3 regions of the Kitasatospora sp. NPDC097691 genome follow, and region 2 is predicted to be linked to each of the others. Evidence: riboswitches for the same ligand, from Rfam matches in the RefSeq annotation. Region 2 holds a riboswitch; each other region holds the start of a gene.
What was found. Region 2 has a riboswitch for cyclic di-AMP ahead of ABTY56_RS16505 (transglycosylase family protein). Riboswitches for the same ligand answer to the same signal wherever they lie in the genome.
Positions count from the first base shown of each region.

Region 1: another riboswitch for cyclic di-AMP. It lies ahead of ABTY56_RS33240 (peptidoglycan DD-metalloendopeptidase family protein); the one in region 2 lies ahead of ABTY56_RS16505 (transglycosylase family protein).
Region 3: another riboswitch for cyclic di-AMP. It lies ahead of ABTY56_RS32850 (M23 family metallopeptidase); the one in region 2 lies ahead of ABTY56_RS16505 (transglycosylase family protein).

Region 1 covers NZ_JBEORY010000069.1:2,018-12,067, reverse strand. Annotated here, with positions in the region: gene ABTY56_RS33255 (HelD family protein) at 1-1,462, opposite strand, end outside; gene purB (adenylosuccinate lyase) at 1,572-3,011, shown strand; gene ABTY56_RS33245 (MFS transporter) at 3,094-4,629, opposite strand; cyclic di-AMP (ydaO/yuaA leader) riboswitch at 4,942-5,122, shown strand; gene ABTY56_RS33240 (peptidoglycan DD-metalloendopeptidase family protein) at 5,125-6,108, shown strand; gene ABTY56_RS33235 (DUF2470 domain-containing protein) at 6,459-7,178, opposite strand; gene ABTY56_RS33230 (RidA family protein) at 7,309-7,809, opposite strand; gene ABTY56_RS33225 (IclR family transcriptional regulator) at 7,839-8,588, opposite strand; gene ABTY56_RS33220 (sugar kinase) at 8,620-9,831, opposite strand.
Region 2 covers NZ_JBEORY010000020.1:3,714-13,763, reverse strand. Annotated here, with positions in the region: gene ABTY56_RS16525 (IS256 family transposase) at 1-667, opposite strand, end outside; gene ABTY56_RS16520 (nucleoside triphosphate pyrophosphohydrolase) at 1,012-2,064, shown strand; gene ABTY56_RS16515 (SDR family NAD(P)-dependent oxidoreductase) at 2,070-2,495, opposite strand; gene ABTY56_RS16510 (cytochrome P450 family protein) at 2,761-4,134, shown strand; cyclic di-AMP (ydaO/yuaA leader) riboswitch at 4,378-4,546, shown strand; gene ABTY56_RS16505 (transglycosylase family protein) at 4,552-5,343, shown strand; gene eno (phosphopyruvate hydratase) at 5,618-6,904, shown strand; gene ABTY56_RS16495 (FtsB family cell division protein) at 7,023-7,505, shown strand; partial or broken gene ABTY56_RS16490 (DUF501 domain-containing protein) at 7,477-7,992, shown strand; gene ABTY56_RS16485 (Ppx/GppA phosphatase family protein) at 8,178-9,113, shown strand; gene ABTY56_RS16480 (NAD(P)/FAD-dependent oxidoreductase) at 9,542-10,050, shown strand, end outside.
Region 3 covers NZ_JBEORY010000067.1:21,285-31,334, forward strand. Annotated here, with positions in the region: gene ABTY56_RS32820 (hypothetical protein) at 1-939, shown strand, start outside; gene ABTY56_RS32825 (GNAT family N-acetyltransferase) at 936-1,382, opposite strand; gene ABTY56_RS32830 (class I SAM-dependent methyltransferase) at 1,425-2,237, opposite strand; gene ABTY56_RS32835 (sensor domain-containing protein) at 2,413-3,153, opposite strand; gene ABTY56_RS32840 (GNAT family N-acetyltransferase) at 3,304-3,882, opposite strand; gene ABTY56_RS32845 (hypothetical protein) at 3,925-4,800, shown strand; gene ABTY56_RS32850 (M23 family metallopeptidase) at 4,922-5,755, opposite strand; cyclic di-AMP (ydaO/yuaA leader) riboswitch at 5,768-5,926, opposite strand; gene ABTY56_RS32855 (YiaA/YiaB family inner membrane protein) at 6,124-6,414, shown strand; gene ABTY56_RS32860 (alpha/beta fold hydrolase) at 6,546-7,373, shown strand; gene ABTY56_RS32865 (TetR/AcrR family transcriptional regulator) at 7,442-8,008, shown strand; gene ABTY56_RS32870 (ATP-binding protein) at 8,513-9,724, shown strand; gene ABTY56_RS32875 (roadblock/LC7 domain-containing protein) at 9,783-10,050, shown strand, end outside.

The DNA.
Region 1 (10,050 bases), on a different contig from region 2:
CGTCGTCGGTCTGCCCGGTGATGGTCAACACGCCTTGGGCGAAGGCGAGTTCGTCGTCGGTTCCGTCCTGATCCCGGTCGGCGGTCGCGGACGGCCGCTCCTCGCCGAGGAGTTCGGCGGCCTCGTCCAGCAGCGGGACGTCCTCGGCCGTCCAGGGGAAGCCGGGCGGGCGGAGCAGGGCGGCGGCGTGCTCGGGGACCGCTTCGATGAGCAACTCGCCGTTGGTGAGCAGCCGTTCGATCAGCTGCTGCGGCGTGAGCAGGGGCCAGAGCGGGTCGAGGACGGCGCGGACGTCCGCCCGGGCCCAGAGCTCGCGCGGGGCGTAGTGCGCCTCCTCCTCGTCGTACGGGCGGCCGAGGGAGAGCGCCTGGGCGATCGCGAGGGCGTCGAGCAGGGTGCGCAGGTAGAAGGCGCGGGCCCGGTTGTGCGGCACGCGCAGGCCGCGGGCGGCATCCCGGGCCTGGGCGCAGGCCCGGGCGGAGACGGTCAGCCCCTCGCCGAGGTCGAGGCCCTCGGCGGGAGCCGACTGGTGGGCCGCGAGGGCGCGGCGGAGGACCCCGGCCATCCAGGGGCCGCCCTTGGCGACGGCCGTGGCGGGGGCGTCGGTGCCGGTGGCGGCGATGCCGGGGTAGAGCTCGCCGACGGTGCGCAGCACCACCTCGGTCTCGCCGAGGGCGGGCAGCACCTCGTCGATGTACCGCAGGAAGCCGGGGTTGGGGCCGATCAGCAGGACGCCGCGGCGCTCCAGCGCGGCGCGGTGGGTGAACAGCAGGTAGGCGGCGCGGTGCAGGGCGGCGAGGGTCTTCCCGGTGCCGGGGCCGCCCTGGACGACCAGGGCGCCGCGCAGCGGGGAGCGGATCACCCGGTCCTGCTCGGCCTGGATGGTGGCGACGGCGCTGCGCATCCGGCCGGTGCGTGCGCGGTCGAGGGCGGCGAGCAGGGCGGCCTCGCCGACCAGGCCGCGGCGGCCGGAGTCGTCCAGTCCGGCGAGGTCGAGCGCCTCGTCGTCCAGGCCGGTGAGGGTGCGGCCGCGGGTGTGCAGGTGGCGGCGGCGGACGACGGTGCCGGGGTCGGCGGGCGTCGCGGTGTAGAACGGGCGGGCGGCGGGGGTGCGCCAGTCGAGCAGCAGCGGTTCGTACGCGTCGTCGGTCAGGCCGGTGCGGCCGATGTAGCGGACGGTGCCGTCGCGCTCGTCGAGGCGGCCGAAGCAGAGGCCGCGTTCGACGGCGTCGAGCCGGGCGGCTTGGCGGGCGGCCTCGCGGGCGCGGACCTCGCGCTCCAGCCGGGCCTGGTGGGTGCCGCCGGGTGCGGCTGCGTCGTGAGCCTCGGCGGCGGTGCGGCGGGCCCGTTCGCGGACGGTGTCCAGCCGGTCGTAGAGCCGGGTGAGACGGGCCTGTTCGGCGCGCAGGGCCTCGGCGAGGGCGCTGTCGGAGTTTCGGGTGGTCGCTGGAAGTCCGTTCATCGATGTGGTATCCTTGCGGCGAGAAGGTTGTACTGTGGCGTCTGAATGGCACTCAATCGACGCAGCCTACCCCATCCGCCGACGCCCGGCGTGACCTCGACTGTTACTCTTGCGAAGCGTGAGCGCGAAGCCCCAGATCCCCAATGTCCTGGCCTCCCGGTACGCCTCGGCGACCCTGGCCCAGCTGTGGTCCCCCGAGCACAAGGTGGTCCTTGAGCGCCACCTGTGGCTGGCCGTCCTGAAGGCCCAGCAGGACCTCGGCGTCGAGGTGCCGGCGAACGCCGTCGCCGACTACGAGCGGGTGATCGACCAGGTCGACCTCGGCTCGATCGCCGCCCGTGAGCGGGTCACCCGCCACGACGTGAAGGCCCGGATCGAGGAGTTCAGCGAGCTCGCCGGCCACGAGCAGATCCACAAGGGCATGACCTCCCGGGATCTGACCGAGAACGTCGAGCAGCTGCAGATCCGCCAGTCGCTGGAGCACGTCCGCGACCGCACGGTGGCCGTGCTGGTCCGCCTGGCCAAGCTGGCCGCCCAGCACTCCGAGCTGGTCATGGCCGGCCGCTCGCACAACGTGGCCGCGCAGGCCACCACCCTGGGCAAGCGCTTCGCGTCGATCGCCGACGAGCTGCTGGTCGCCTTCCGCCGTCTGGAGGAGCTGATCGCCCGCTACCCGCTGCGCGGGATCAAGGGCCCGGTCGGCACCGCCCAGGACATGCTGGACCTGCTCGGCGGCGACACCGAGAAGCTCGCCGAGCTGGAGCGCCGGGTCGCCGGGCACCTCGGCTTCGACAACGTGCTGACCAGCGTCGGCCAGGTCTACCCGCGCTCGCTGGACTTCGAGGTGCTCACCGCTCTCGTCCAGCTGGCCGCCGCGCCGTCCAGCCTGGCCAAGACCATCCGCCTGATGGCCGGCCACGAGCTGGTCACGGAGGGCTTCAAGGAGGGCCAGGTCGGCTCCTCCGCGATGCCGCACAAGATGAACACCCGCTCCTGCGAGCGCGTCAACGGCCTGGCCGTCATCCTGCGCGGCTATGCCTCGATGACCGGCGAGCTGGCCGGCGACCAGTGGAACGAGGGCGACGTCTCCTGCTCGGTGGTGCGCCGGGTCGCGCTGCCGGACGCCTTCTTCGCCTTCGACGGCCTGCTGGAGACCTTCCTGACCGTGCTCGACGAGTTCGGCGCCTTCCCCGCCGTGGTCGAGACCGAGCTGGACCGCTACCTGCCGTTCCTCGCCACCACCAAGGTGCTGATGGGCGCGGTGCGCGCGGGCGTCGGCCGGGAGACCGGGCACGAGGTCATCAAGGAGCACGCCGTCGCCTCCGCGCTGGCGATGCGCGCGGGTGCCCGGGAGAACGAGCTGCTGGACCGCCTGGCCGCCGACGAGCGGATCCCGCTGGACCGCGCCGCGCTGGACGCGCTGCTGGCCGACAAGCTCTCCTTCACCGGTGCGGCCGGCGCCCAGGTCGCCGAGGTGGTCCGCCTGGTCGAGGCCGTCGCGGCCGCCTACCCGGAGGCCGCCAAGTACGCGCCGGCCGACATCCTCTGAGCCGACGTGCTCTGGGCGCACGCCCCCTGGGCGGCCGTCCTCAGAGTGGACGGCCCCTGAGTGGAGGCTTCCTGACGTAGCGTCAGCTCTCGGGCGAGGGCCCCGCCGCCGGACCGGTGGCGGGGCCCTCGTGCGTGTGGACGTGGCCGGGGTCCAGCGGCGGGGTGGTGCCGCAGTTCCACTGGCAGTCCGGCTCGGCCACCGGGTGGTCCTCGGGGGAGAGCACGTTGCCCCGGACGGTGGCGAAGGCGATCAGTCCGCCGGTGGTCAGCAGGCCCGCGCAGATCAGCATCGCGGTGTGGAAGGCGGAGTCGACGGCGGACGGCACCCGGTAGGCGTCGCCGCTCAGCCCGGCCAGTGCCGGGAGGGCGGCCACCGCGAGCAGGCCCGCCGCGCGGGCGGCGGCGTTGTTGACCCCGCTCGCGATGCCCGCGTGCCGGACCTCGACGGCGGCCAGCACCGTGGCCGTCAGCGGCGCAACCAGCAGCGTCATACCGCAGCCCATCACCGTGACGGCGGGCAGCACGTCCGTCCAGTACGAGGAGTCGGCGCCGATGCGCAGCATCAGCAGCACCCCGGCGGCGCAGACCAGGGGGCCGATGGTCAGCGGGATGCGTGGGCCGATCCGTTTGCCGAGCCGTCCGGCGCGCGCCGACAGCGCCAGCATCAGCACCGTGATCGGCACCAGCGCGAAGCCCGAGAGCAGCGGCGAGAACCCGGCGACGATCTGCAGCTGCACCACCAGGAGGAAGAAGACGCCGCTGAACGCCGCGTAGACGCAGAGGGTCACCAGGTTCACGGCGGTGAACAGCCGGGAGGAGAACAGGCCGAGCGGCAGCATCGGCTCGGGTGTGCGCCGTTCGACGACGATGAAGGCGACGCCGAGCAGCACGCCGATCGCCCCGGCGGCCCAGACGGTGGCCGACACCCCCTCCCCGGCGGCGGTCAGCGCGTAGGTGATCGCGCCGAGGGCGAGCGCGGCGAGCACCGCGCCGATCACGTCGAAGCGGCCGGTGGCGCCCTCGTCCCGGCTCTCCGGCACGGACCGGGTGGAGACCGCGATCACGGCGGCCGCGAGCGGCAGGTTCAGCAGGAAGATCCAGCGCCAGCCGGGGCCGTCCACCAGCCAGCCGCCGAGGAAGGGGCCGACCGCGGCCGACACCCCGCCGAGGCCGGACCACAGGCCGACCGCCGCCGAGCGGTCGTCAGGGCGGAAGACCGCCTGGAGCATGGCGAGCGAGCCGGGCGTGAGCAGCGCCCCGCCGATGCCCTGGACGGCGCGGGCGGCGATCAGCACCTGGATGTTCGGCGCGGCGGCGCAGGCCGCGGAGGCGACGGCGAACCAGACCACGCCGATCAGGAAGACCCGGCGCCTGCCGTACCGGTCGCCGAGCGCGCCGCCGAGCAGGATCAGGCCCGCCAGGGTGAGCAGATAGCTGTTCAGCGTCCATTGCAGGGACGCCAGGGAGGCGCCCAGGTCGGCGCCGATCCGGGGCAGGGCGACGTTCACCACGGTGCCGTCGAGCATCGCCATGCTGGAGCCGAGCACCGTTGCCAGGAGTACCCAGCGACCCTGCGCGGTGCCCAGGCGCAGAGTGCCGGCTTCAGAGGTGGCCACGGCCCGATCCTGGCCCTCGTGGGGCCCACGTGACAAGGCTCACCGGCGGGTGTGTTGGTGGTGGGCGGTGCGTGAGCGGACGACTGCGCAGTGCCGTCGACGTCTGCGCAGGGTCGTGGATCAGTGGCACGGGGTGAATGGGTTGTGTGCGCACCGTGCTGCGGATCATCCGGAGGGTCACCGGCGCCGTGGGGGTCGTTGCGGTTTCAAGAGATCGACATTGCTTCACCCGAACGGATGGGTTTTAGTTCAGCGACCGCCCGGCCAGCCCGGACGGATCCACCGGGTGGAACGCCGAGTCCTGCCGCTTCCCGGTGGTTCGAACTGAACTCTGTACGGCAGGAGCGGGGGACCCACAGGTAAGTCGCCGGACCGGAGTTCGCGCCTCAGGGCGCGGGCGTCCAGGGCCGGCTTGGGGTGAAGCCGCGCATGCGGCCGGGCAACTCCAGCCCGAACCCGACAGCTCACCTCGCAGGCGTCGGAGAGGAAACTTCCATGCCTGCTCAGGCTCGTCGTATCGCCCTGCCCCGCGCCGCCCGCATCGGCATCGCCACCGCCGTCACCGGTGCCTCCTTCGCCCTCCCGCTCGTGACCGCGATCAGCGCCCAGGCCCACACCGCCCCGGCCGCCCCGGTCGCGCAGGCCGCTCCGGCCGCGGCCCCCGCCGCCGCTCCCGCCGCCGACGCCAAGCCGGTCGCGCAGGCCGCTCCGGCCGCCGCGCACGAGAGCTACCGCGTCGTCAGCGGTGACACCCTGTCCAAGATCGCCGACGTCAAGAACGTCGACGGCGGCTGGCACGCGCTGTACGAGCAGAACCGCTCGGTCGTCGGCGCCAACCCGAACCTGATCTTCCCGGGCCAGCAGCTCACCATCGCCGGCCACGCCGTGGCGCCGTCCGCGGACGCCGCCCCGGCGAAGCCCGCCGCTCCGGCTGCTCCGGCCAAGCCTGCCAAGCCGCAGGCCCAGGTCCAGGCCAAGACCGAGGCCGCCAAGCCGTCCGCCCCGGTGCAGACCCAGGTTCAGACCGCCGCTCCGGCCAAGGCCGTGACCGCCGCTCCGGTCGCCGCCACCGCCGGCTACGTCGCGCCGCTGGCCAACCCGGTGCTGGGCGAGGCCTACGGCGTGGCCGGCTCGATGTGGGCCTCCGGCCACCACACCGGCCAGGACTTCGTCTGCTCCACCGGCACCCCGCTGCGCGCCGTCGCCAACGGTGTCGTGGTCAAGGCCGGCAACGGCGGCGCCTACGGCAACGAGGTCGAGATCAAGCTCGCCGACGGCAAGTACGCGCAGTACGCGCACCTCTCGTCGATCGGCGTGAAGATCGGTCAGACCGTCACCGTCGGCCAGCAGATCGGCCTCTCCGGCGCCACCGGCAACGTGACCGGCCCGCACCTGCACTTCGAGATCCGCACCGGCTCGGAGTACGGCTCGGACATCGACCCGGTCGCCTACCTGCGCGCGCACGGCGTCGCGCTCTGACCCTTCCGGGGTTTCAGGAACCACCGCTGCTGCGGAGCGAATCGATCCTCCGGGATGGTCATGTCGGGTGACCGCTCGACCGGATGATCGCCGCACAGTGGACATGGGCGCGGGACACGCCCAGGCCGGCCCGGCTCGCGGGACCCACCTCCCTCGCGAGCCGGGCCGGCCGCTGCCATGTCCGGGGCCAGTGCGGCGCGGGCTTCGAGCCCGCTGAACGCGCCGAAGGGGGTGGGGAGTTCGGGTGCGGCGGCGGGACGGACCCGAACGTCCGCCCGTACACGCTGTCGGCGCTGCTCGGGCGGATGGGGCGGGTCGTCCCGGGGCGCGGTTCGAGCGGTGAGGCCGGCTCAGCCGCGGTGGGCGGGCTGGCCGTACCGGGCGGCGGCCAGCAGGTCGTGCATCCGGTGGCCGAAGTCCTCGGTGTCGCGGGCCGGTTCGGAGAAGACCAGGCGGACGTCGCGGTGGCCGTCGGGGTGGTCCAGGCGCAGCACCAGACCGTGGCGGTCCAGGGCGAGCGGGCGGACGTCCGGGTTCCGGGCGAGCAGCACCGGGTCGAGCAGGCGGGTGAGGACGTCGAGCGCGTCGGCGTGGTCGTCGGCGAAGTGGGTGAGCATCGCGGCCTCGTGGCGGGCCATCGGGTCGGGGGCGGCGTGGGCGAGGTCGGCGGCGGTGACGGCGCCGGTGCCGTACGGGGTGGCGAGGACGGCGTGGGCGACGTCCACGCGCAGGTGGACGCTGAGGCCGTCGTCGGCGAGGTGGGCCAGGTGGAGCCGGCCGGCCAGGGTGAGGCGGGCGCGGACGCGGTCGCGGACGGCGACGGGGGAGACGTCGGTGACGTCGAGGACGACGGCGAGGCCGTCGGTGGCGTGGGTGGCGGCCACCGTGAGCGGGGCGTCCAGCGCGGCGCGCAGCCGCAGGCGGGAGCCGTGGACGGCGACCGGGGTGTCCAGGTCGTGGTGCTCGCCCAGGGCGCGGACGGCGAGCGAGGAGGTCGTGCTGAGCAGGTTCAGGATCCGTTCGGCGGTGGTCGGCTCGGGGACCTCGGTGTCGCCGGTGGGCAGGCTCATGGACGGACCTCCAGTTGGTTAGGTGAGCCTAACCTAATGTGGTCGGTCGGGTGTGGCAAGCGCCGCAGGGCCCGGACGCGCGGGGAGGCGTCCGGGCCCTGCGGTGGGTGCGGGCGGGGGTGCGGGATCGTCAGGCGACGACCGCCTGGGCGTCGATCTCCACCAGCATCGGCTCCTGCGGGAGCTCGACGAACACGGTGGTGCGGCAGGGCTTCACGCCGCCGGGCTTGATGTTCTCCTCGACGAACTCGGCGTAGACCTCGTTCATCAGCGGGAAGTCGGCGCGCTTGGTGAGGTAGACGCGGAACATCACCACGTCGTCGATGGTCGCGCCGCCGGCCTCGACGATGGCCTTGACGTTCTCCAGGGTGCGCCGGGTCTGCGCCTTCACGTCGCCGTGGTGGAGGTACTCGCCGGTCGCCGGGTCCTGCGGGCCCTGGCCGGAGACCTGCAGGATCGGTCCCTTGCGGACGCCCTGGGAGAACGTCCAGGCCGGGGCGGGGGCGCCGTCGGTGCGGATCTCGGCCTTCTCGGCGCCCCGGGGGTTCGCGGTGGCCCGGGGGTCCGCGGTGGTCTCGGGCGTCGCGATGGTCTGGGGGTGCTCGGCGGTCTGGGGGTGCTCGGCGGGCATGGGGCTCCTCTGCGCGTGGTGACGGACCGTCAGTTGTGGTCAGGGCGGCCGCAGTCGGCCGACACGGCGCGGGCGGTGGCGAGCAGGTGCGGGAGGAGGTCCAGCACCTGCTCGTACGGGAGGACGACGTCCGGGACGGAGATGGAGGCGGCGGCGACGACCCGACCGCTGGCGTCCCGGACGGGCGCGGCCACGCAGTTGATGAAGGACTCGTGCTCGGCGTGGTCCTGCGCCCAGCCCTGGGCGGCGACCTTGTCCAGCTCGGCGAGCAGCGCCTCGGGCGTGGTGAGGGTGCGTTCGGTGTGCGGAATGAAGTCGATCCCGGCCACCACCCGGCGCCGCTCGGGCAGCGGCAGGTCGGCCAGCAACACCTTGGAGACCGCGGCGCTGTGCAGCGCGGCGCGCAGGCCGATGCGGGAGTACATCCGGACCGGGTGACGGGAGTCGAACTTGTCGATGTAGACCACCTCGCCGCCCTCGTACGCGGCCAGGTGCACGGTCTGGCCGGTGGCGGCGTTCAGCTCGGCCAGGTGCGGGGCGGCGATCCGGCGGATGCCGCGCTGCTCCAGGGCCAGGCCGGAGAGGGCGAAGAGGCCGGCGCCCAGGTGGTAGCGGTAGGCCGCGTCGCGGTAGACGAATCGTTCCTCTTCGAGGCTCTGGAGCAGCCGGAGCACGGTCGTCTTGTGGACGCCGAGCACCTCGGCGAGCTGGTCGAGGGAACGTTCGCCCTCGCCGAGCTGGGCGAGGATGCGCAGGGCGCGGGTGACGGTCTGACTCATCGTGCTCCGCTTCGAGGGCCGGGGTTCCTGCTCATTGTGCCCGGGTGCGGTCGGCGGGCGGGACGCGGTCGGCGGGCTCGGTGGGGTGTGCCGGGGCGGCCCGGTGCGTGCCGTCGGCGAGGTGCGCGTGGTCGGATCCAGGGGCGCGGCCGACGGGCAGGGCGGGGCCGGCGATGCCGTCCACGGTGACCCGGGTGGCGGCCCAGTCCGCCGGCGAGGCGTCGAGCAACGCCGTCACCACGGCGGCCGGCGGCAGCTCGGCCTGGTCGCCGTGGGCGGTCAGGGCGCAGGCGGCGCTCAGGTGGCCGAGCCGCAGGCGGCGGCGCTGGTCCAGGCCCCGGACGGCGCCGGCCAGGTAGCCGGCCGCGAAGGCGTCGCCCGCGCCGGTGGCCTCGACCACCTCGACGGCGAGGGCCGGCTCGGTGACCGCCGTGCCGTCCCGCCCCAGGGCGGTGACGTGCCGGCCGGAGTCCTTGACCACGACGGTGGCGGGGGACGGGAAGCGGCGGCGCAGGGCGGCCGGGTCGCCGGTGCCGAAGGCGGCCTGGGCCTCGTCGGCGCCGAGCAGCAGCAGGTCCGCGGCGTCCAGCAGCGGCGGCAACACGGCCGGGTCGCGGTCCCGCCAGAGCGAGGGGCGCCAGTTGAGGTCGAAGCTGACCAGCCCCCGGCCCCCGGCCGGGTGGGCCCCCGTGGCGTGGCGGCGCTCGATGACGAGAGTGCGCAGCAGGGCGAGGCAGTCGTCGGAGAGCGCGGCGGTGATGCCGGACAGGTGCAGCAGTCGGGCGTGGGCCAGTAGTCGGGCGGCGGCCGGGTCGGCGAGCAGCGCGGGGGAGAGCGCGGCGGCTGCCGAACCGTGCCGGTGGTAGTGCAGTCGGCTGCGCCCGGGGCCGAGGTCGTGGTGGTGGCCGGTGGAGCCGCCGACCTCCTTGAGGTAGAGGCCGGTCGGGCGGTGCTGGTCGACCGCGACCGCCGAGACGTCCACGCCGCGGGCGGCGAGCTCGGCCAGCAGCCGCCGGCCGAAGCCGTCGGCGCCGACCCGGCTGATCCAGGCGGTCGGCACGCCGAGCGCGGCCAGCACGCCCGCCACGTTGGACTCGGCGCCGCCGACGGAGAGTCGGAAGGTCTCCACCGACTCCAGCGGGCCGGGGCGGTCCGGGAGCAGGACGGCCATCGACTCGCCCACGCACACGGCCGTCGGGGGAGGGCCCGGGCGGGCCGGGCCCGGGGGGTCCTGTCGCGGCATGTGCGGGGCTCCTCGTCTGCGGCCGTTGCGTCGAGAGCGGGCCGACTCCGTCGACCGTGTCGGTTGTCGGTTGTCGGTTGTCCGTGGTCCGGTGTGTGGTCCGTGGGCCGTGGTCCGTGGTCCGTGGTCCGTTGTGTGTTGCCGGTGACCGCGGGCCGGTTCCGTCGAGTGCCCGCACGCCGTGTCGGGCGCGGGCCGGTTCCGTCGAGTGCCCGCCCG
Region 2 (10,050 bases):
TCGCGCCCTCGCCGCCGCCCGAGGTCCACAGTCCCAGGATGTCGCGGTAGCCGTCGGCGGTCACGCCCAGGACCACGTAGACGGGCCGGTTGGCGACCTGTCCGTCGCGGACCTTGATGTTCACGGCGTCCACGAACAGCACCGGATAGACCGGGTCGAGGGGACGCGTGCGCCAGTCGGCCATGCCGTCCAGGACCCGGTCGGTGATGGTCGAGACGGTCTCCTTGCTGGTGGTCATGCCGTAGACCTCGGCCAGGTGCGCGACGATCTCGCCCGAGGTCAGGCCCTTGGCGGTCAGCGACACGACGAGGGCGTCCAGGCCCTCGGTCCGGCGTGCGTGCCTGGGCAGGACCTTCGGCTCGAAGGTCCCGGCCCGATCCCGGGGGATCTCAAGGGTGATCGGGCCGGCCTCGGTCATCACCGTCTTCATCCGGTAGCCGTTGCGGGCGTTGCCTCCCCTGCGGGACGAACGGCCGGGCTCCGCGGTGCCGGCCAGGTGCTCGTCCATCTCGGCCTCCAGGGCTTCCTGGAGCAAGTGCCGGGTGAGCTGCTGGAGCAACCCGCCCTCACCGAGCAGCTGCATCCCGCCGGCCCTGGCCTGCTCAGCCGCCAGCTCGGCGACCGACGCAACCACATCCGATCCGCCAGTATTCTTCCTCGGCCCCATGCCCAAGGCATCGGCCGTTTCCGGCTCCGACGAAACCGATCCGTCAGGAACCGCCCCGATCTGGTGATCCACCAGCGAGCTCATCAGTGTCTCCCTTGATCAGGGTGTCCACCGAATTCATGACACTCCCCGGAAAGCCGACGGCCGCAGTTCCGAGCCCCTGCTTCCGGCGGTGCGCCTGGGAGCGGGGAGCCGCTGGGCTCGGCGCTGTCGCCCGGCCGCAGGGCTGCCCCGGGTCCGGTGCGCGGGGTGCGTCGGCCCGGCCGTCCCCGGGCCTCCGGGAGTGGTGGGGCGGGTGGGACGAGGGCCGCAGGGGGTGGGGGTGGGCGGGTAGGTTCGGGGGTGTGACGACGAATGTTCCCGGTGCCAAGTTGATTCTGCTGACCACGACCCACCGGGTGGCTCCCGGGTTGCTGGCGTGGCCGGCGTGGGAGGCGTTGCGGGCGGCCGGGCGGGTGCTGGTGGCGGACGAGGGGCATCCGCAGGTCGCGGCGGTGCGGCAGGCCGGGGTCGTGGTGGAGGTGGTGGCGGCCGGGTCGGCGCCCGCGTTGGCGCGGCTGCTGACCGAGCAGCCCGCCGGGGCCGGGGCGACGGTGTGGCTCGGCAGCCCGGACGGGGATCCGGGGCTGACGGACGCGCTGGCGCGGCTCGCGGTGGAGCGGGCCGGTGAGGTGCCGGAGATCGAGGTGCTGCCGGGTTCGTACGACCTGCCGGGAGCGCGGCTGCTCGACCTGGCGACGGTGATGGACCGGCTCCGCTCGCCGGGCGGTTGCCCGTGGGACGCCGAGCAGACGCACGAGAGCCTGGTGAAGTACCTGGTCGAGGAGGCGTACGAGCTGGTCGAGGCGATCGAGGAGGGGGACCGGGGGACGCTCCGGGAGGAGCTGGGCGACGTGCTGCTCCAGGTGTTCTTCCACTCCCGGATCGCCGAGGAGCACCCGACCGAGGCGTTCTCGATCGACGACGTGGCGGGGGACATCGTCGAGAAGCTGATGTACCGGCACCCGCACGTCTTCGGGGACGTCGAGGCCGACGGCGCCGCCGAGGTGGAGGCGAACTGGGAGCAGCTGAAGGCCGCGGAGAAGGCGGACCGCGAGTCGGTGCTGGACGGCGTGCCGGCCGGGCTGCCCTCGCTGGCGTACGCGGCGAAGCTGGTGTCGCGGGTGCGCCGGTCCGGCTTCGCGGGGATGCCGGACGAGCCGTACGAGCTGCCGGCCGAGCTGACCGCGGAGTCGGCGGGCCGACTGCTGCTCGCGGTGGCGCAGCGGGCGCACGACGCCGGGGTGGACGTGGACGCGGCGCTGCGCTCGGCCGCGCGCGGTTACCGGGACGCGGTGCGCGCGGCCGAGGGCCTCAAGCCGGACGGGGAGCCCGGCGGGGAGCCGGACGGGGAGTAGGGCGCTCAGGCCGCCGTGGCGGTGCTCTCCACGGGGCGCCGCTGCGGCGGGACGAGTTCGCCGATGGCCTCGCCGACGAGGAAGACGAGTTCGGCGAGTCGTTCCAGGTCGAGGTGGTCGGGCAGGTCGGCGAGGGAGACGATCCGCTCGCCGTCCGGGCCGGCGACGGCGAACAGGTCGATCGGCCCGAGGTGCTTCTCCGCGGTGTCGACGAGGGCGGCGACGTCGCTGGGGCGGCGGATGTCGCCGGAGACGCCGACGACGGGGCAGCCCGGCCGGTCGAGTTCGGCGGCGAGGTCCTCGGCGATGCCGACGTGCTGGTCGGCGATCAGCATTCCGACGGTGCCGGCCGCGGCGAACCGGCGGGCGAGGTCGGCGCCCGACCCGCCGTCCAGTACCGCGATGACGACGACTGACCCGCTGACCCGCATGGTCTGCTCCTCCCTGTGGGCGACACCGCACCGGCGCCCACGCGTACTGCGGAGGATCGTAGGCACGACCTGACCCTCCGCAACAGGGATTACCCCTCAGGTGACCAGGCTCACGCCCGCCGTCCGGCCAAGACCTGTCCAAGAGCTGTCCACGGACCGTCCACGGGTCGTCCACGGAGTGTTGGCGCGCCCGTCGTGCGCCGTTGTCACGGGGGTCGTGAGCCGCCGGCGGAGGGGGAGCGCACCCACCGGATACGGTCGACCCATGCCAGCTCAGCCCGACCCCGCCCGGCCCGCCGCCGCCCCGACCGCCGACCCCGCCCGGCCCGCCGCCGCCCAGCCCGCCGACGCTGCTCCGCAGCTGTTCACCTGGGAGTTCGCCGCCGATCCGTACCCCGCCTACGCCTGGCTGCGCGAGCACGCCCCGGTGCACCGCACCACGCTGCCGAGCGGTGTCGAGGCCTGGCTGGTGACCAGGTACGCGGACGCCCGGCAGGCGCTCGCGGACGCCCGGCTGTCGAAGAACCCGGCGCACCACAGCGAGCAGGCGCACCGCACCGGCCGGGTGGGCATTCCGGGGGAGCGGCAGGCGGACCTGATGACGCACCTGCTGAACATCGACCCGCCGGACCACACCCGGTTGCGCCGGCTGGTGTCGAAGGCGTTCACCCCACGCCGGGTGGCCGAGTTCGAGCCGCGGGTGCAGCAGCTCACCGACCGGCTGATCGACGGCTTCGCGCAGCGCGGCTCGGCGGACCTGATCCACGAGTTCGCCTTCCCGCTCCCCATCTACGCGATCTGCGACATGCTGGGCGTGCCGGCCGAGGACCAGGACGACTTCCGCGACTGGGCCGGGATGATGCTGCGACACACGAAACCGGGACACGGCGGCAGCCAACGCGGCGGCGTGGGACGGGCGGTGAAGCGGATGCGGGCGTACCTGCTGGAGCTGATCCACCGCAAGCGCGCGGACCTCGGGGACGACCTGATCTCGGGCCTGATCCGCGCGAGCGACCACGGTGAGCACCTGACCGAGAACGAGGCCGCGGCGATGGCCTTCATCCTCCTCTTCGCGGGCTTCGAGACGACCGTGAACCTGATCGGCAACGGGACGTACGCGCTGCTGCGCAACCCGGGCCAGCGCCGGCTGCTGCAGGAGTCGGTGGCGCGCGGGGAGAGCGCGCTGCTGGAGACGGGCATCGAGGAACTCCTGCGCTACGACGGGCCGGTGGAGCTGGCGACCTGGCGGTTCGCGACACGGCCGGTGACCATCGGCGGGGTGGACATCCCGGTCGGCGATCCGGTGCTGGTGGTGCTGGCCGCCGCGGACCGCGATCCGGACCGGTTCGCGGACGAGAACACCCTGGACCTGGCCCGGGCGGACAATCCCCACCTGGGGTTCGGGCACGGCATCCACTACTGCATCGGTGCCCCGCTGGCCCGTTTGGAGGGGCGCGCCGCCCTGGCCACGCTGCTTTCCCGGCTGCCCGATCTGCAGCTCGCGGAAAGCCCGGAGAATCTGCGCTGGCGGGGCGGTCTGATCATGCGTGGCCTGCGGGAACTCCCGGTCGAATTCACTCCGGAGAGCCGCTCCCCGCATACGCCTCCGCACGCTCCTTCCGCGCCCCCGGCGAACTGACAAGAGGTGACGAAACGCCGGGAAACGTGCTGACGGAACGTCGCCCGGCAGGCTTCCAACGGGGCGTGAACGCCCATCAATGCGGACATAGTGGCGCCGTTGGTAGGCGATCGGACACGCGCCGTAATTTCTGTGTGATATCTGTGATATGAGCTTGTGATCGGTCTGAAGATCTGTCTACTCTCCCTGGAGTTCGCAGCTGCGGACCTCGTGCGCGGAACGCCGAATCCTGCCCGCCGCGTCACGGGAAACCGACCAGAACCCTGGGCAGGGGCGGGGGAACCAGGTTTGTTGCCGTTCCTCGACGGCTTGGGGTGAAGCCGCCCGAGCGGAATCGTTTCCGCGCACGGCGGCCGGGCCACCTCCCGGTCCGAACCCGACAGCTCACCTCGCAGGCGTGCGGAGAGGGACCTCTTCATGCTGTTCGTTGGAACTGGCCGTCACCGTCGTCGCACCCAGGCCGAGAAGGCCATCGCCGTCGCCGGTGTGGCCGGCGTCGGACTCGCGATGCCGCTCCTCACCGCCACCGGCGCCTCCGCCGCCCCGGTCTCCACCTGGGACTCCGTCGCCCAGTGCGAGAGCGGGGGCAACTGGAGCATCAACACCGGCAACGGCTACTACGGCGGCCTGCAGTTCACCTCCAGCACGTGGAAGGCGTACGGCGGCACGTCGTACGCGGCGCAGGCCAACCAGGCCAGCAAGGCGCAGCAGATCTCGGTCGCCGAGAAGGTGCTCGCCGCGCAGGGCCCCGGCGCCTGGCCGGTCTGCTCCGTCAAGGCCGGTCTGACCAAGGGCGGCGCCCCGGCGTCCGTCGACACCTCCTCGGACGCCAAGCCGCAGTCCGCCCCGCAGCAGCAGACGCCCAAGCGCCAGGCCCAGAAGCCGGCCGAGAAGCCGGTGCAGAAGCCGGTCGAGAAGCCCGTCCAGAAGCAGGCCCCGAAGCACGCCGCGCCCGACCGGGCCGAGAAGCCCGTCGACCAGTCGGCGCAGCAGTACGCCCCCAAGCACGCGGCCCCGCAGGCCGCCCAGCCGGCCCCGGCCGCGCAGACCGGTCACGACTACACCGTCCGCTCCGGCGACACCCTGTCGTCGATCGCCACCGCCCAGGGCGTGTCCGGCGGCTGGCACGCGCTCTACGACGGCAACCGCGGCACGGTCGGCGGTGACCCGGACCTGATCATGCCCGGCCAGGTCCTGCACCTCGGCTGAGCCCGTCCGCACCGGCACCGGTCCGGTGCCCGGGGTGCGCAGAGGGGGGTCGGTCCCACCGGCCCCCTTCGTCCGCATTCGCCCGCTCCGGTGGGACAAGCTGGGACAAGCAGGTGAACTACCGGTGGGTAGTGGGGCCACACGCTGAGACGGGACCGAGGCCGACGTGGCCTGGAGAGCCCGGGCGGTTAGGCTCTGGTCCGTAACGACTCCGCAATCGTCCCGCCGACAGCGTCACCGTCAGCGGGACCCTGCTTCCGCAAGGAGATGCCTCGTGCCGTCCATCGATGTCGTCGTAGCCCGTGAGATCCTCGACTCCCGCGGCAACCCCACGGTCGAGGTCGAGGTCGGCCTCGACGACGGCAGCACGGGTCGTGCCGCTGTCCCGTCGGGTGCCTCCACCGGTGCCTTCGAGGCCCTGGAGCTGCGCGACGGCGACAAGAACCGCTACTTCGGCAAGGGCGTGGAGAAGGCCGTCCTCGCCGTCATCGAGCAGATCGGCCCGGAGCTGGTCGGCTACGACGCCACCGAGCAGCGCCTGATCGACCAGGCCATGCTGGACCTGGACGCCACCCCGGACAAGTCCTCGCTCGGCGCCAACGCCATCCTCGGCGTCTCGCTGGCCGTCGCGCACGCCGCCTCCGAGGCCAGCGACCTGCCGCTGTTCCGCTACCTGGGCGGCCCGAACGCGCACGTCCTGCCGGTCCCGATGATGAACATCCTCAACGGCGGCTCGCACGCGGACTCCAACGTCGACATCCAGGAGTTCATGATCGCCCCGATCGGCGCGGAGTCTTTCTCCGAGGCCGTCCGCTGGGGCGTCGAGGTCTACCACACCCTCAAGGGCGTGCTGAAGGAGCGCGGCCTGTCCACCGGCCTGGGCGACGAGGGCGGCTTCGCGCCGAACCTGGACAGCAACCGCGAGGCCCTGGACCTGATCACCGAGGCCATCCAGAAGGCCGGCTACGTGCCCGGCCGTGACGTCGCGCTGGCCCTGGACGTCGCCGCCTCCGAGTTCTACCAGGACGGCGCCTACCAGTTCGAGGGCAAGGCCCTCACGGCCAACGAGCTCATCGAGTACTACGCCGAGCTGGTCGCCGCCTACCCGCTGGTCTCCATCGAGGACCCGCTGGACGAGTCCGACTGGGAGGGCTGGAAGGCCATGACCGTCAAGCTGGGCGACAAGGTCCAGCTGGTCGGCGACGACCTGTTCGTCACCAACCCGGCCCGCCTGGCCAAGGGCATCGAGACCGGCACCGCCAACGCGCTGCTGGTGAAGGTGAACCAGATCGGCTCGCTGACCGAGACCCTGGACGCCGTCGAGCTCGCCCAGCGCAACGGCTACCGCTGCATGATGTCGCACCGCTCCGGCGAGACCGAGGACGTCACCATCGCCGACCTGGCCGTCGCCACCAACTGCGGCCAGATCAAGACCGGTGCCCCGGCCCGCTCCGAGCGCGTCGCCAAGTACAACCAGCTGCTGCGCATCGAGGAGATCCTCGACGACGCCGCCGAGTACGCCGGCCGCGGCGCCTTCCCGCGCTTCAAGCACGAGGGCTGAGCACCCGCGCCAGCGCCAGCCTGACCGGTGCCCCGCCGTTCACCCCGTAGGGTGGACGGCGGGGCACCGTCGCGACCAGGAGGGGATACGGGAGATGGCAGGCTGGAGGATCCCGGGCTTGGCGGCCCGGCCTCGGTTCACGAGCCGGGCGACCGTCCTCGTCCTGGTGCTGTGCTCGCTGGTGGCGATCCTCGCCTACCCGACGCGGCAGATCATCTCCCAGCGCGCCGAGATCTCCGCCCAGCGGGCGAAGGCCGACCGCGTGCGCCAGCAGGTCGAGCAGCTGCGCCGGGACAGGGCCCGCTGGCAGGACCCGGAGTACGTCAAGGCGCAGGCGCGCGCCCGGCTGCACTACGCGGTGCCGGGGGAGACCCCGTACATCGCGGTGGACCCGGCCGGCCAGGCTTCCGCCAAGCCCTCCTCGTCCGCCGCCGGCGCCCCCGCCACCGGGGTGGCCGCCGGTCAGGCGACGGCCGCCAAGCCCTGGTACACCAGCATCTGGGACTCGGTCGACGCCGCCGACACGGCCGCGCCGGCCCCCGGCACCCCCCTTCCGCTCCCACCGTCCCCCGTTGGAGACACCTCCCCCCATGACCACTGAGAACCACCCCGCCGTCTCCGACGCCGACGTCGCGGCCATCGCCGCCCAGCTCGGCCGGGTGCCGCGCGGCCTGCGCGGTGTGGCGCACCGCTGCCCCTGCGGCAACCCGGACGTCGTGGAGACGGCTCCGCGCCTGCCGGACGGCACGCCGTTCCCGACGCTGTACTACCTGACCTGCCCCAAGGCCGCCTCGCTGATCGGCACCCTGGAGGCGGAAGGCGTCATGAAGGACCAGAGCGCCCGGCTCGCCGAGGACCCGGAGCTGGCCGCCGCCTACCAGAAGGCGCACGAGGACTACATCGCCCGGCGCGACGCGATCGAGGTGCTGGAGGGCTTCCCGAGCGCCGGCGGCATGCCGGACCGGGTGAAGTGCCTGCACGTGCTGGTCGGCCACTCGCTGGCGGCCGGCGAGGGCGTCAACCCGCTCGGCGACGAGGCGATCGGCATGCTGGAGGACTGGTGGGCCAAGGGCCCGTGCGTCTCCCCGGAGGAGGTCCGGGCGGCCGGTGAGCGGGTCGCCCGCAACCGCGCCAAGGACCAGGACCACGAGGCCGTGATCGCCGCCAAGCAGCAGAAGACCGCCCAGCGCGCCGCCAAGAAGCGGGCTGCGCAGGAGCCGGCCGAGGACGGGCCGGCCGAGGACACCGGCGGGCAGCAGGAGTCGCAGTGACCATGACCCGCGTCGCCGCGATCGACTGCGGCACCAACTCGATCCGGCTGCTGGTCGCCGACCTGGACCCGGAGACCGGGGAGATCACCGACCTCGACCGCCGGATGATCGTCAACCGGCTGGGCCAGGGCGTGGACCAGACCGGCCGGCTGCACCCGGACGCGCTGGCCCGCACCTTCGCGGCCTGCCGGGAGTACCAGGAGATCATCTCCGGCTTCGGCGTCGGCCCGGAGCGGGTGCGCTTCGTCGCCACCAGCGCCTCCCGGGACGCCGAGAACAGCGACGAGTACGTCAAGGGCGTGCGCGACGTCCTGGGCGTCGAGCCCGAGGTGGTGAGCGGCGAGGAGGAGGCGCGACTGTCCTTCCTGGGCGCCACCAAGGAGCTGACCGGAGGTCAGTTCCCCGCCCCCTACCTGGTGTTCGACCTCGGTGGCGGCTCGACCGAGTTCGTGCTCGGCGTGGACGAGGTGCAGGCGGCCCGCTCGGTGGACATCGGTTGCGTGCGGCTCACCGAGCGGCACTTCGGCGGCGCCGAGCTGCCCTCCGCGGAGCAGATCGCCGAGGCCCGGGCGCATGTGCGGGCCGAGTTGGACAAGGCCGAGGAGGTCGTCCCGCTGACCGGCGCGGCCACCCTGGTGGGCCTGGCCGGGACGGTCACCACGGTGTCCGCGATCGCCCAGGACCTGCCGGACTACGACTCGGCGGCGATCCACCACTCGCGCATCGGCCGGGAGCGGGTCGCCGAGATCGCCCGCGAGCTGCTGGCCGCGACCCACGCCGAGCGCGCGGCCATCCCGTCGATGCACCCGGGCCGGGTGGACGTGATCGCGGCCGGGGCGCTGGAGCTGCTGGAGATCATGGAGCGGACCGGTGCCGCCGAGGTGGTCGTGAGCGAGCACGACATCCTGGACGGCATCGCCTGGGGTATCGCCTCCTGACCCCCGGCAGGGCTTACCCGACCGGCCCCGGCGCCCCTTCCGGGGAGCCGGGGCCGGGGCGCGCCCGGGCCCGTGCGAAAAGGTTCGTGAATTTCTTCACATGACGACCCGGCCATTCGTCGCACCGGCTCGCCCGCTACGTCCGAATTGTGGGACCGAAGGCCTCTCGGTGGTGAGGCCCGCTGGATCGCAGGTCAGGGCTCGTTCGGGGTTTGAAAATCAAAATCGCGCGCGGGAACCCGGGCCCTGTACGGATCGTTGCTGCTCAGCAGGGTGGCACTCCGGCGTATGTTCACGAGGGGGCGCGAAGGGCTGTGAGCGTGTGCGTGGGTGCCGGTTTTGTGGCCGCGCAGTGTAGCACGGGGGGTCCGTGAGCTTGTGACCGGGCTCACGAAGGCTGCTCCGGACGGTGCTGGATACTTTCGGATATGAGCACCACGGAGCGTCCTCGCATCCTCATTGTCGGCGGTGGTTACGTCGGCCTGTATGCCGCGATGCGCATCCTCAAGAAGATGCGCTACGGCGAAGCGACCGTCACGGTCGTGGACCCGCGGTCGTACATGACGTACCTGCCCTTCCTCCCCGAGGCGGCCGGCGGCAACGTCGCGCCCCGCAACCTCGTCGCGCCGCTGCGCAGCGCCCTCAAGCAGGCGGAGGTGCTGACCGGGTCCGTCACCGGCATCGACCACGCCCGCAAGGTCGCCACCATCCAGCCGGCGGCCGGCGACAGCTACGAGCTGCCCTTCGAGTACCTGGTCGTCGCGACCGGCTCGGTCTCCCGCACCTTCCCGATCCCGGGTCTGGCGGAGAACGGCATCGGCATGAAGACGGTGGAGGAGGCCATCGGCCTCCGCAACCACGTCATGGCCCAGCTCGACAAGGCCGAGTCCACCACGGACGAGGAGGTCCGCCGCAAGGCCCTGACCTTCGTCGTCAT
Region 3 (10,050 bases), on a different contig from region 2:
AAGGTGCTGCTGGGCGTCGGACTGACCCAGCTCGGCTCGCTCGGCGAGCGGCTGCACGAACTCGGGTCGGCGCTGGCACCCGTGCTCGGCGGGGGCGCCGCCGCCGAGCCGTTCGCGGCGGCGCTGGTGCTCTACTTCCTGGTCCTCGGCTTCCTCGCCGGCTGGCTGGTGACCAGGCTCGCGCTGCCACAGGTGCTGAACGACGCCGACCGGGCGCTGGACCTCTTCCTCGCCGGGCAGGACCGCGACCGGCACGGCGACAAGGTGGGCGCGGACGACCTGCGGGTCCGCGCGATGCAGCAGCTCGGACTGCTGGGCGGCAGCGCGGAGCACCCCGCCGCGCTGGCCGGGCAGCTGCCGCCCGCCTCGGGCTCGCCGGCCGGGCCGGAGGGCGTGGTGGCCGAGGTCCGTTCGACCGCGCGGCGTTCGGCACTGACCGCCGACCAGGTACGCGACCTCTTCACGGACGGCTCCGAGGGGCGGCGGATCCAGGCGCTCGCGCTGATGCAGGGCGACCCCGCTCTGGCGGACCTGACGAGCGTGCTGGACGCGATCGAGCACCCGCGCTCGGGCTTCGAGCAGTACCACGCGCTGCTGGCCGCCCGGGGCCTGCTCTCCCGACTGCCGGCCGCCGAGGCGCAGCGGCTGCGGGACGCGGTGGCGGCGCAGCTGGTCGACCCGCGGGGCATTCCGTACGGGTCGGACCGCAGTTGGCTGGCGGAGAAGATCCTCTCCCGGCTGCAGATGACGGCCTTCGTTCCGACGCAGCCGGCGGCGGCGGGGTCGGCGCAGTCGGTCGGGTCGGCGCAGTCGGTGAAGTCGACCGGGCCGACTGCGGCCGCGGCGGCGGCCTCCCCGGACTCCCCGGCCTCGCCCGCCTCCCCGGCTTCCTCCGCCTCTCCCGCAGCGTCGGTCTCGGACGCTGCGGGCGAGTCCTAGACGGTGAAACGCAGTTCGGGCTGTTCCCACGGGGTCTTGGGCTGCGGCGGCCGGGTGCCGGTGCGCTCGGCGCCCATCCGGAGGTAGAAGCGCTCGGCGGGCGGGTGCGACACGACCTTGACCGAGGCGATCCCGGCGGCCCGGGCGCGGTCCAACATGTCCTCGATCAACTGCCGCCCGACGCCGCGCCCCTGGGATTCGTCGGCGACGAACATCAGGTCCAGCTCGGCCGGTTCGCGGATCAGCGCGTAGAAGCCGAGCAGGCGATCGTCGGTGCTGTCCACGGCCATCCGCACCTCGTGCCGCGCGAGGTAGTCGGGCGTCACCTCGTAGCCGTCGATCATGGCGAAGTACTCGCCGCGGTAGGCGTCGGAGGCCCGGATCAGCCCGGTGAGCCGGTCGGCGTCGGCCGCTTCGGCACGCCGGATCGTCGTGTCGGTCATGCGGCCAGTATAGGGGCGCAGGGCGCTAGTGATCATTACATGCTAGGCGGCCGCCGCCCGGCGGCGACGGTCGGCGGCACGCAGCACCAGGACGCGGAGGGTGCGGCCGTCCTCGGCCAGGGGGACCCGGTGGACCTCGCTGGCGATGCGGCGCTCGCCGAGTGCGTACCGCAGGGGGTCGAGGTGGCCGCAGCGGCGGCCGCGACCGTCGCACAGCGGCTGGACGCGGACCTCGCCGTCAGGGGAGGTGACCCGGACCAGCTCGGTCAGGGCCGCCAACTGGTGCTCGGGGCCGAAGAGTTCGGGGTAGGCGAAGAGCAGGTAGCCGCTCAGGGTGAGAGCGAAGGTGCCGTCCGCGAAGGGCAGCCGGGGCAGTTCGGCGGCCACGTACCGTTGCGGGTGCGCGGCCGAGTCGGCGGCGAACAGCCGACGGGCGCGGTCCCAGCTGCGCAGGTAGCGCTCGGGTCGGTGGGGGCGGGGCGCGGGGTAGAGGTACGGACGGTCGGCCATCGCGGTGGCCATCGCCTCCCGGGCGGCCCGGGCGCGGTCCGCGACCACCGGCAGCGGCAGCGCGTACGCCGGGTCGACGGCGATCACCCGGCAGCCCAGCTCGCACGCCTCGGCGGCCAGGCCGGCCGCGCCGCCGGGGCAGTCCAGCAGCGGCCCCGGCAGGGCGGCGAGCCGGGCCCGGGTGAGGTCGAACAGGGCGCAGTACTCGTCCAGCGGACGGGAGGTGACCAGGACGTCCGGCGGGCCGGAGGGACCCTGTTCGAGGGGGAACCCTTCGGCGGGGAAGCGTTCGGGGGGAAAGCCTTCGGCGGGGAAACGTTCGGAGGGAAAGCCTTCGGCGGCCACGCGGCCATCCGAACACGCGGCGGCCCCGCCCGCACCCGGAGGGCGGACGGGGCCGGAGGGGGCCGGAGGGGCCGGAGGGGCCGGAGGGGCCGGAGGGGCCGGAGGGGCCGGAGGGGCCGGAGGGGCCGGACCGAACCGGACCGAACCGGACCGGCCCGGACCGGTCGGTACCGGCTCAGCGGCCGAGCAGGCCCTGGACGGCGGCCCGGTTGACGTTGGTCAGGCCGCGGACCAGCTGCGCGGTGAGGAACACCAGCACCACCCCGACCAGCGAGACCGCGGCGATCTGCCACACCCCCTCGATGTAGTAGACGTGCCGCACGTGGTGGCTGTCCGTGTAGTCGAACACCTGGTACCCGCGCCAGTCGGTGTAGGTCGGGAAGACCCAGTGGTAGACGGGGTAGAGCGCCATCGCCCAGCCGACCAGCAGGAACACCAGCGTCATGGTGAAGCTGAAGATCGCCCAGGGGAACATCACCACCTGGTGCAGCGCGGCCTTCCAGCCCGCCGGGTCCGCCAGCCGCGCGGTGATCGCACCCCAGGTGCCCGGCCGGACCTGGCGCACCGGCTTCGGGCCGGGGACGTCCAGGGCCAGCATGCCGCGCACCCGGGCCCGCTCCAGCCGGCCGAACCCCCGGCCGGCGACGGCCAGGCCGGCCAGTACGGGCAGGCCGAGGGCCGTGACGAAGGTGCCGAGGCCGAGGCAGAACAGCGTGATCGTGACGGTGAACCCGGCGATCGCCACCGGCAGGCCGGTGAGCACGTACCCGATCTCGCGGTAGTAGTGCGCGGAGAACGGCGCCGCCAGGAAGGCCGGCGGCTGTTCCGTCCGGTTGGCCCGGTCGGGGCGCGGGTCGGCGCCGTAACCGCCCAGGATGTCCGACTCGTGGTCCAGTGTGCTTCGGCTGCTGCTCATGTACCGGCCCCCGGCCCCTCGTTGTGACGGTCGTTCGCGTTCCCTGACGTCGTCCAGTCTGGTCGAACGGGGGGTCGCGGGGGCATCCGGAGGCCTGGCGGATCGGGGGTGGGGTTAACCCCCCTCCCCTCCGGGCCACTGGTCGAACGGCTACCGGCTACCGGCCGGGCCCGACCACTCGACGGCGAGCAGCACGTAGAGGTCCGAGTCGGACCGGTCGCCGGCCTGGAGCCGGTCCTGCCGCGCCCGCCCCTCCGGCCGGAACCCGAGCCTGGTGAGCACCTTGGCGGAGGCCGTGTTGTCCGCCTCGACCCGGGCCTCCAACCGGCGCAGGCCCAGGACGCGGAAGCCGAAGTCGCAGAGCAGGGCAGTGACCTCGCCCCCGTAGCCGCCGCCCTGGAACTCGCGGCCGAGGACGCAGCCGAGGTGGGCGTCGCGGTGCTCCCCGAGGGTGAGCGAGGCCTGGCCGATCGGGGTCGCGTCCTGCGGGTCCTCGGCGTCGGCCAGCCTGGTGACGGCGAGCCGGTAGGTGTCCCGCTGCTCGGCCATCGCCTCGTCCAGGTAGAGCTCGATCTGGTCGGCGCAGGTCTCGCGGTCGTGCGGCTCGAACGGCAGGTGCCGGGTGACCTCCGGGTCGCCGAACAGCGCGTGCAACGCGTCCACGTCGCCCTCGGTGTGGTGGTACTCGCGGATGGCCAGCCGGGGGCCGGTGAGTCGAACGGGGACCATGGCTGCCGACCCTACCCGCCCCCGGCGGCTACCGTTCGGACTATGAACGACGAAGACCTGCGGCTCGCCCCGCGCACCAGGGCCGCCGACCTGCTCGCCTGGGCGGCCGAGCAGGGCCGCACGCCGGTGGCCGAGGGGCCGCTGCACGCGGTGCTGGCGCTGCTGGAGCTGGGCGAGAGCAGGATGCACGACGGCTGGCCCGAACTGACCTCCGACGCGGTGGAGCACCTGCTGTACGAGCGCCTCCACCTGTACGTCCAACCCGAACCCGAGGAGGACCCGCTCGCGTACGGCGAGGCGGTCCGGCTGCTGATCGACCACCAGCGGGCGGCCCGGCGGCTCAACGCCAAGCGTCAGGAGCGGCTGCACGCGGAGGCCGAGTGGCAGGGCGAGGTCGCGGCCGGGCTGCTGCGCCGCGCCGACCTGGTGACCTGGCCCCGGCTGTACGCGCTGCTGCTGCACGCGCACGGGGTGGACGTCGCGGACGGGTCGGCGGTGCGGGACTGGCTGACCGGCTTCGGCGGGCTCGCGGAGGAGGAGCGGCTGGCCGCGTACGAGGCCCTGGTGCCGGCCGGCTGGCTGGACGAGCCGGACGAGCAGGGCTGGGGACCGGGCCGGGTGCTGTCCGTCGGCATGGCCACGGACGGCGCCCGGCGGCTGCTGGAGCAGGGCCTGATGCGGCGCAGCTACCGCAACCTGGCCGAGCTGACCGCGCTCGGGCGGCCGATGCCGGACGAACTGACCGGGGACTTCGGGCACTTCGAGGACGCGGCGGTCGATGCGGCGCTCGACCTGTTCGGGGAGTGGACGGTGCCCGGGCTGCCGCGGCTGCTGGTGGCGGAGTTCCCGGAGCTGGCGCCGGAGCCGGGCCAGGAGGAGATCGACGCCTACCTGACGCAGCTGCCCGCCGAGGAGTAGGCGCCCGCGGAAACCGAGAGCCCCCGGCCGCGTGCGACCGGGGGCTCTCGGGTGTCCGTCACGGGCTCCCGGGTGTCCGTCACGGGCTCTCAGGTGTCCGTCACGGGCTCCCGGGTGTCCGTTACGGGTTGAGGCCGTGCTGCTGGAGCCAGGGCTCCGGGTCGACCGGGGCGCCGCCGCCGGGGCGGACCTCCAGGTGCAGGTGCGGGCCGGTGACGTTGCCGGTCGCGCCGACCTTGCCGATCTGCTGGCCGGAGGTGACCGTGCCGGAGCCCTTGATGATCGAGGAGAGGTGGCAGTACCAGATCTCGGTGCCGTCGGGCAGGGTCTCGACGATCCGGTAGCCGTACGAGCCGGACCAGCCGGCCGAGGTGATGGTGCCCTGGCCGAGCGCGTAGACCGGGGTGCCGGTGTCGGCGGCGAAGTCCAGGCCGGTGTGCAGGTTGGCCCAGTAGCGGGCGCTCTGGCCGTAGTGGGCGGAGAGCCGGTAGTCCTTCACCGGGAGGGTGAGGGCGGCGGCCCGCTTGGCCTCCGCCTCGTCGGCGGCGCGCTTGGCCTCGGCTTCCTTGGCGGCGGCCTTGGCCTCGGCCTCCTGCGCGGCCTGCAGCCGGGCGGTCTCCTCGGCGGCGGTGCGCTGGCCGTCGGCCTGCTGCTGGATGCGGGCGGCGAGCGCGAGGCCGGGGTCGGCGGAGAGGGCGACCGGCGTCTCGTCCGGGGCCTCGATGGCGGGCGCGGCGGCCGGGGTGGCCGAGGCGAAGCCGGTGGCGCCAAGGGTGGCGGCGACGGCGGTGACGCCGAGCAGCGGGGAGGCGCCGCGGGCCTGACGCGGCATCCGGTGCCGGTTGGTCTCGGCCTCCGGGCCGAAGGCCTCGGGACCGTCCGCACCGGGGTGGTCGAGGAGCTGGGTACCGGCTGCGGGGCCGGCCGGGTGTGCCGGAGTGTGCGTCGACGCCACGGAGGCGCGCTCCTTTCCTTCCTTCGCGCCTACCGGGTTAGCTGACGGGTTCGGAGCAGGAAGGTCTCCTACGGCCGGGCCGGGGCCCCGCCGATTCACCCCAAGGAACGTGGTTCCCCGGCTCCCTGACCTGCCCGGAGGCCGGCCGGCGGGATTAGGCGACGGCGCACGGTGCCGTCTGGGTACGGCGTTGACGACCGCGCTGCGTTATCAAACGTTAATCCTAGGACGCTCTGATTCCAAGCCATCCGTCCGGGACGGCCGTGGAGCGGGTGATCGGACGTCAACGAACGACCCTTCGACACGAGCACCCCATCTGAGTACTCCTACTCATGTGCGGCCCGACCGGGCGGCCGCATCCTGACGCCATGAGCGCACCGATGCAGAACCGCACGACGGCCGCCTACTACATCCAGGCCATCCTCTCCTTCGCCCTCTCGGGCACGACCCTCGCCGTCGGGATCGCCTACCTGCCGGTCGGCGGGTGGACTCGGGCGTTCCTCGGGATCGGCCTCCTCTACACCGTCAGCTCCGCGTTCACCCTGGCGAAGGTGATCCGGGACCGGCAGGAGACGAACGAGATCGTCAGCCGGGTCGACCAGGCCCGGCTGGAGAAGCTGCTCAGCGAGCACGATCCGTTCAAGGTCGAGGGGGTCTGAGGCACACCCCCTCCTCTCCCCTCGTCCCCGCCCCTCCGGTCGAGCCCTTGACGGCTAAGGCTATTAGCCTTAGCTTTATGGCTATCGGCAGTACCGCCGATGCCCGCAGCGGCGGACCGAGGAGGCCCACCATGAACGCCACCATCACCCCGGACACCCAGTACCTGACCCTCCCCGGCGGGCGGATCGCCTTCGACGACACCCGGCAGGGCGACCGCACCCCCGTCGTCCTGCTCCCGGGCATGCTCGACAGCCGCGCCGCGTACCGGCACCTCCGCCCGCTGCTCGTCGCCGCCGGCCACCGGGTCGTCACCATGGACCTGCGCGGCTTCGGCGAGTCCTCCATCACCTGGGACGACTACAGCCCCGCCGCCATCGCCGACGACGTCCTCGCCCTGCTCGACCACCTCGGCATCGAGCGCGCCGTCCTCGCCGGGAACTCCTACACCGGCGCGACGGTCGTCAAGGCCGCCGGGGACGCGCCGGAGCGGGTCGCCGGGATCGTCCTGATCGACGCCTTCGTCGAGAACCCGCAGCCCGGCGCCCTGATGCGCGGCGTCCTCGGCCTGATGGGCGCCGCGCTCGTCCACTGGCCCGCCTTCTGGGGCTTCTACCTGCGCCGGATGGCCTTCCCCGGCGCCAAGCCCGCCGACTTCGACGCCTACGTGAACGGGCTGGTCGCCGCGCTGCGCACCCCGGGCCGCAAGACCGCCACCCGCGGCTACGTCACCGGGGACGCCTCGCCGGTCGGCTGGACGGCCGCCGTGCGGTGCCCGGCGCTGGTGGTCATGGGCAGCAAGGACCCCGACTTCCCCAAGCCGGAGCTCGTCGCCGACCGGCAGGTCGCGGCACTCGGCGCGCGGAAGGCGATGATCGAAGGGTCCGGGCACTACCCGATGGCCGACAACCCGCATGCCACCGCAGACGCCCTGCTGCCCTTCCTCGCCGAACTCGCCTGACGCCGCCCGACCGCCGCCGGACCACCGCCCGACCACCGCCCGACTTCCGTACGGAGAGACCCGAGACCATGCCCCGCATAGGACTGACCCCCGACCAGGTCGTCGACCACGCCATCGCCCTCCTGGACGAACAGGGCACCGAAGCCCTCACCCTGGCCGCGGTCGCCGCCCGGGCCGGCGTCGCCACCCCCTCGCTGTACAAGCACGTCAGCGGCGGCCTGGCCGAACTGCGGCGGCTGATCGCGGTCCGGGTCACCGGCGAACTGGCCGACCGCCTCGCGGACGCCGCGGTCGGCCGCAGCGGGGACGACGCCGTCGCCGCCGTCCTGCGCGCCTACCACGCGTACGCCACCGAACACCCGCACCGCTACAACGCCCTCCCCCAGGCCCCCCAGGCCGACGACGACCTCGCCGGGGCGGCCGCGCGACTCGTCGGCGTGATCATCGCCGTCCTGCGGGAGTACGGACTCGACGGCTCCGAGGCGATCCACGCCGCCCGCACCGTCCGCTCCGTCGCCCATGGCTTCGCCTCCCTCACCACCGCCGGCGCCTTCCGCCTCGCCGAGGACCTCACCATCACCCAGGACCGCCTCATCGCCACCCTCACCACCGGTCTCCGCAGCTGGCCCGCCTGACAGGCCGCCCACGAGCCCGGCCGACCGACGAACACGAGAAGTCGGACCGGCCGAGCCCTCGTGCCGCCCCGGCGGGGGCGGAGGAGAAGGGGACGGAGAAGGGGAGAAGGGCGCGCGCGGGAAGTCGGACCGGCCGACTTCTGATGTCTGCCGGCCGGGGCGGGAACGGCGAAAGCAGCGCCGGGATGAGACCGACAGCAGCAGCTGGTGCGGCGGCTCTGTCACCCTGGGCCGTCCGGTGCGACCGGGCCCCGAGGATCCGCTTCCGTGACACCGTGCACACCGGCCCCACACATCCCGGGACGGGAATCGGCCACGGGGCGGGACGGGGATGTGTGGCGGTCGACCCGACGAAACCGGGCCGGGGGCTTGCCGGGCAGGGCGGTCGCGGACGAACGAGTCCGGATTGCGGGCGGATTGACTTGATTTTGACGAGATCCGGTCACTTGGCGAGATCCGTTCACACCTTCGTAGGATCATCACCCTAGAATTCGCGGCGTGACGATGACTCAGTGGTCAGTAACGGCAGCCGGCGTGCTCGCCGTCCTCGCCCTCGTGGCCGCCGCGCGCTACCACGCCGTGTCCGTCACCCAGCGCGGCCGCGCCGACCGGCTGCAGCACGAACTCGCCCGGCTCCAGGAGCAGCTCGCCGCCGAACTCTCCCGCCGGGGCGCGGAACTGGCCGCCGTCCAGCACGAGCAGGAGCTCACCGCCTCCACCCAGCGGGCCTTCCTCAGCGTGGCCCGCCGGATCCTGGTGATGGCCCACGACCAGCAGGCGCTGCTGGACGAGATGGAACGCACCCACGACGACCCGGCGCTGCTGGAGGGCCTGCTCAAGGCCGACCACGCGGCCGCCCAACAGGCCCGGCTGGCCCAGACCCTGGCCGTGCTGTGCGGCGCCCGGGCCGGACGGCACTGGCCCGAGCCGGTCACCCTGGAGGACGTCGTCCGCGGCGCCCAGTCGCGCATCCTGCCCTTCCAGCGGGTGGTGGTCCGCAGCCGGATCGAGACCGCGGTGGTCGGCGCCGCGGCCGAGGCGCTGATCCACGCGATCGCCGAGCTGCTGGACAACGCCACCCGCTACTCCCCGCCCAGCACCCAGGTGTTCGTCACCCTGATGCCGGTGCACAACGGCGCCGTCATCGAGATCGACGACGGCGGCGTCGGCATGCCCGAGCAGGCCGTCGCCAAGGCCGCCGCCGCCCTCGCCGGCGGCAGCACCCTGGAGGTCTCCCGCCTCGGCGAGGTCCCGCAGCTGGGACTGGCCGCGGTCGGCCGGCTCGCCGAGCAGTACGGCTTCCGGGTCACCCTCAGCTCGGCACCCTCCCCGTACGGCGGTGTCCGCGTGGTCGTCCTGCTGCCGAACGCGCTGCTCACCGAGCCGCTGCCGCCCACCGTCCCCGGCTTCGGGCCGGGCGACCCGGCGTTCAGCCCCGACCCCGGGCCGGCCTCCCCCGCCGGCCACCCCTTGCTGGAGACCCCGCCACCCGGCCGGACCCCCGCCAGCGGCGACACCCCACCGCCGCTGCCCCGCCGGAGCCACCGGCGCGACCGCGCCAACCGCCCCGCCCAGCACGCCGCTCCCCCGCCGCCCGCCCCGCCGTACCGCTCGGCCCGGGACGCGCAGACGTTCATGGCGATGTTCCAGGCCGGGACCGCCAGCGGCCGATCGGCCGCCCGGGCCCAGGCCCAGAACGCACCCGGCCCCTCCTGACCACTCCCGCCCCGCTCCCCCGACTCCCCCCGACTTCCCCAGCGCTCCGGAGAACTCCATGACCACCACCCCTGATCTCGGTTGGCTGCTCGCCGACATCATCAACGTCCCGCAGGTCCAGCACGCCGTCGTCGTCTCCAACGACGGCCTGGAGATCGGCCGCAGCGCGGGCATCGCGCGCGAGGACGCCGAACGGCTCGCGGCCGCCTGCTCCGGCCTGCAGTCGCTGGCCCGCGGCGTCGCGACGGGCTTCGGCGGACCGGGCAGCGCCACCCGCCAGATCATCATCGAGTACGGCGGCGGCTACCTCTTCATCGTCGCCGCCG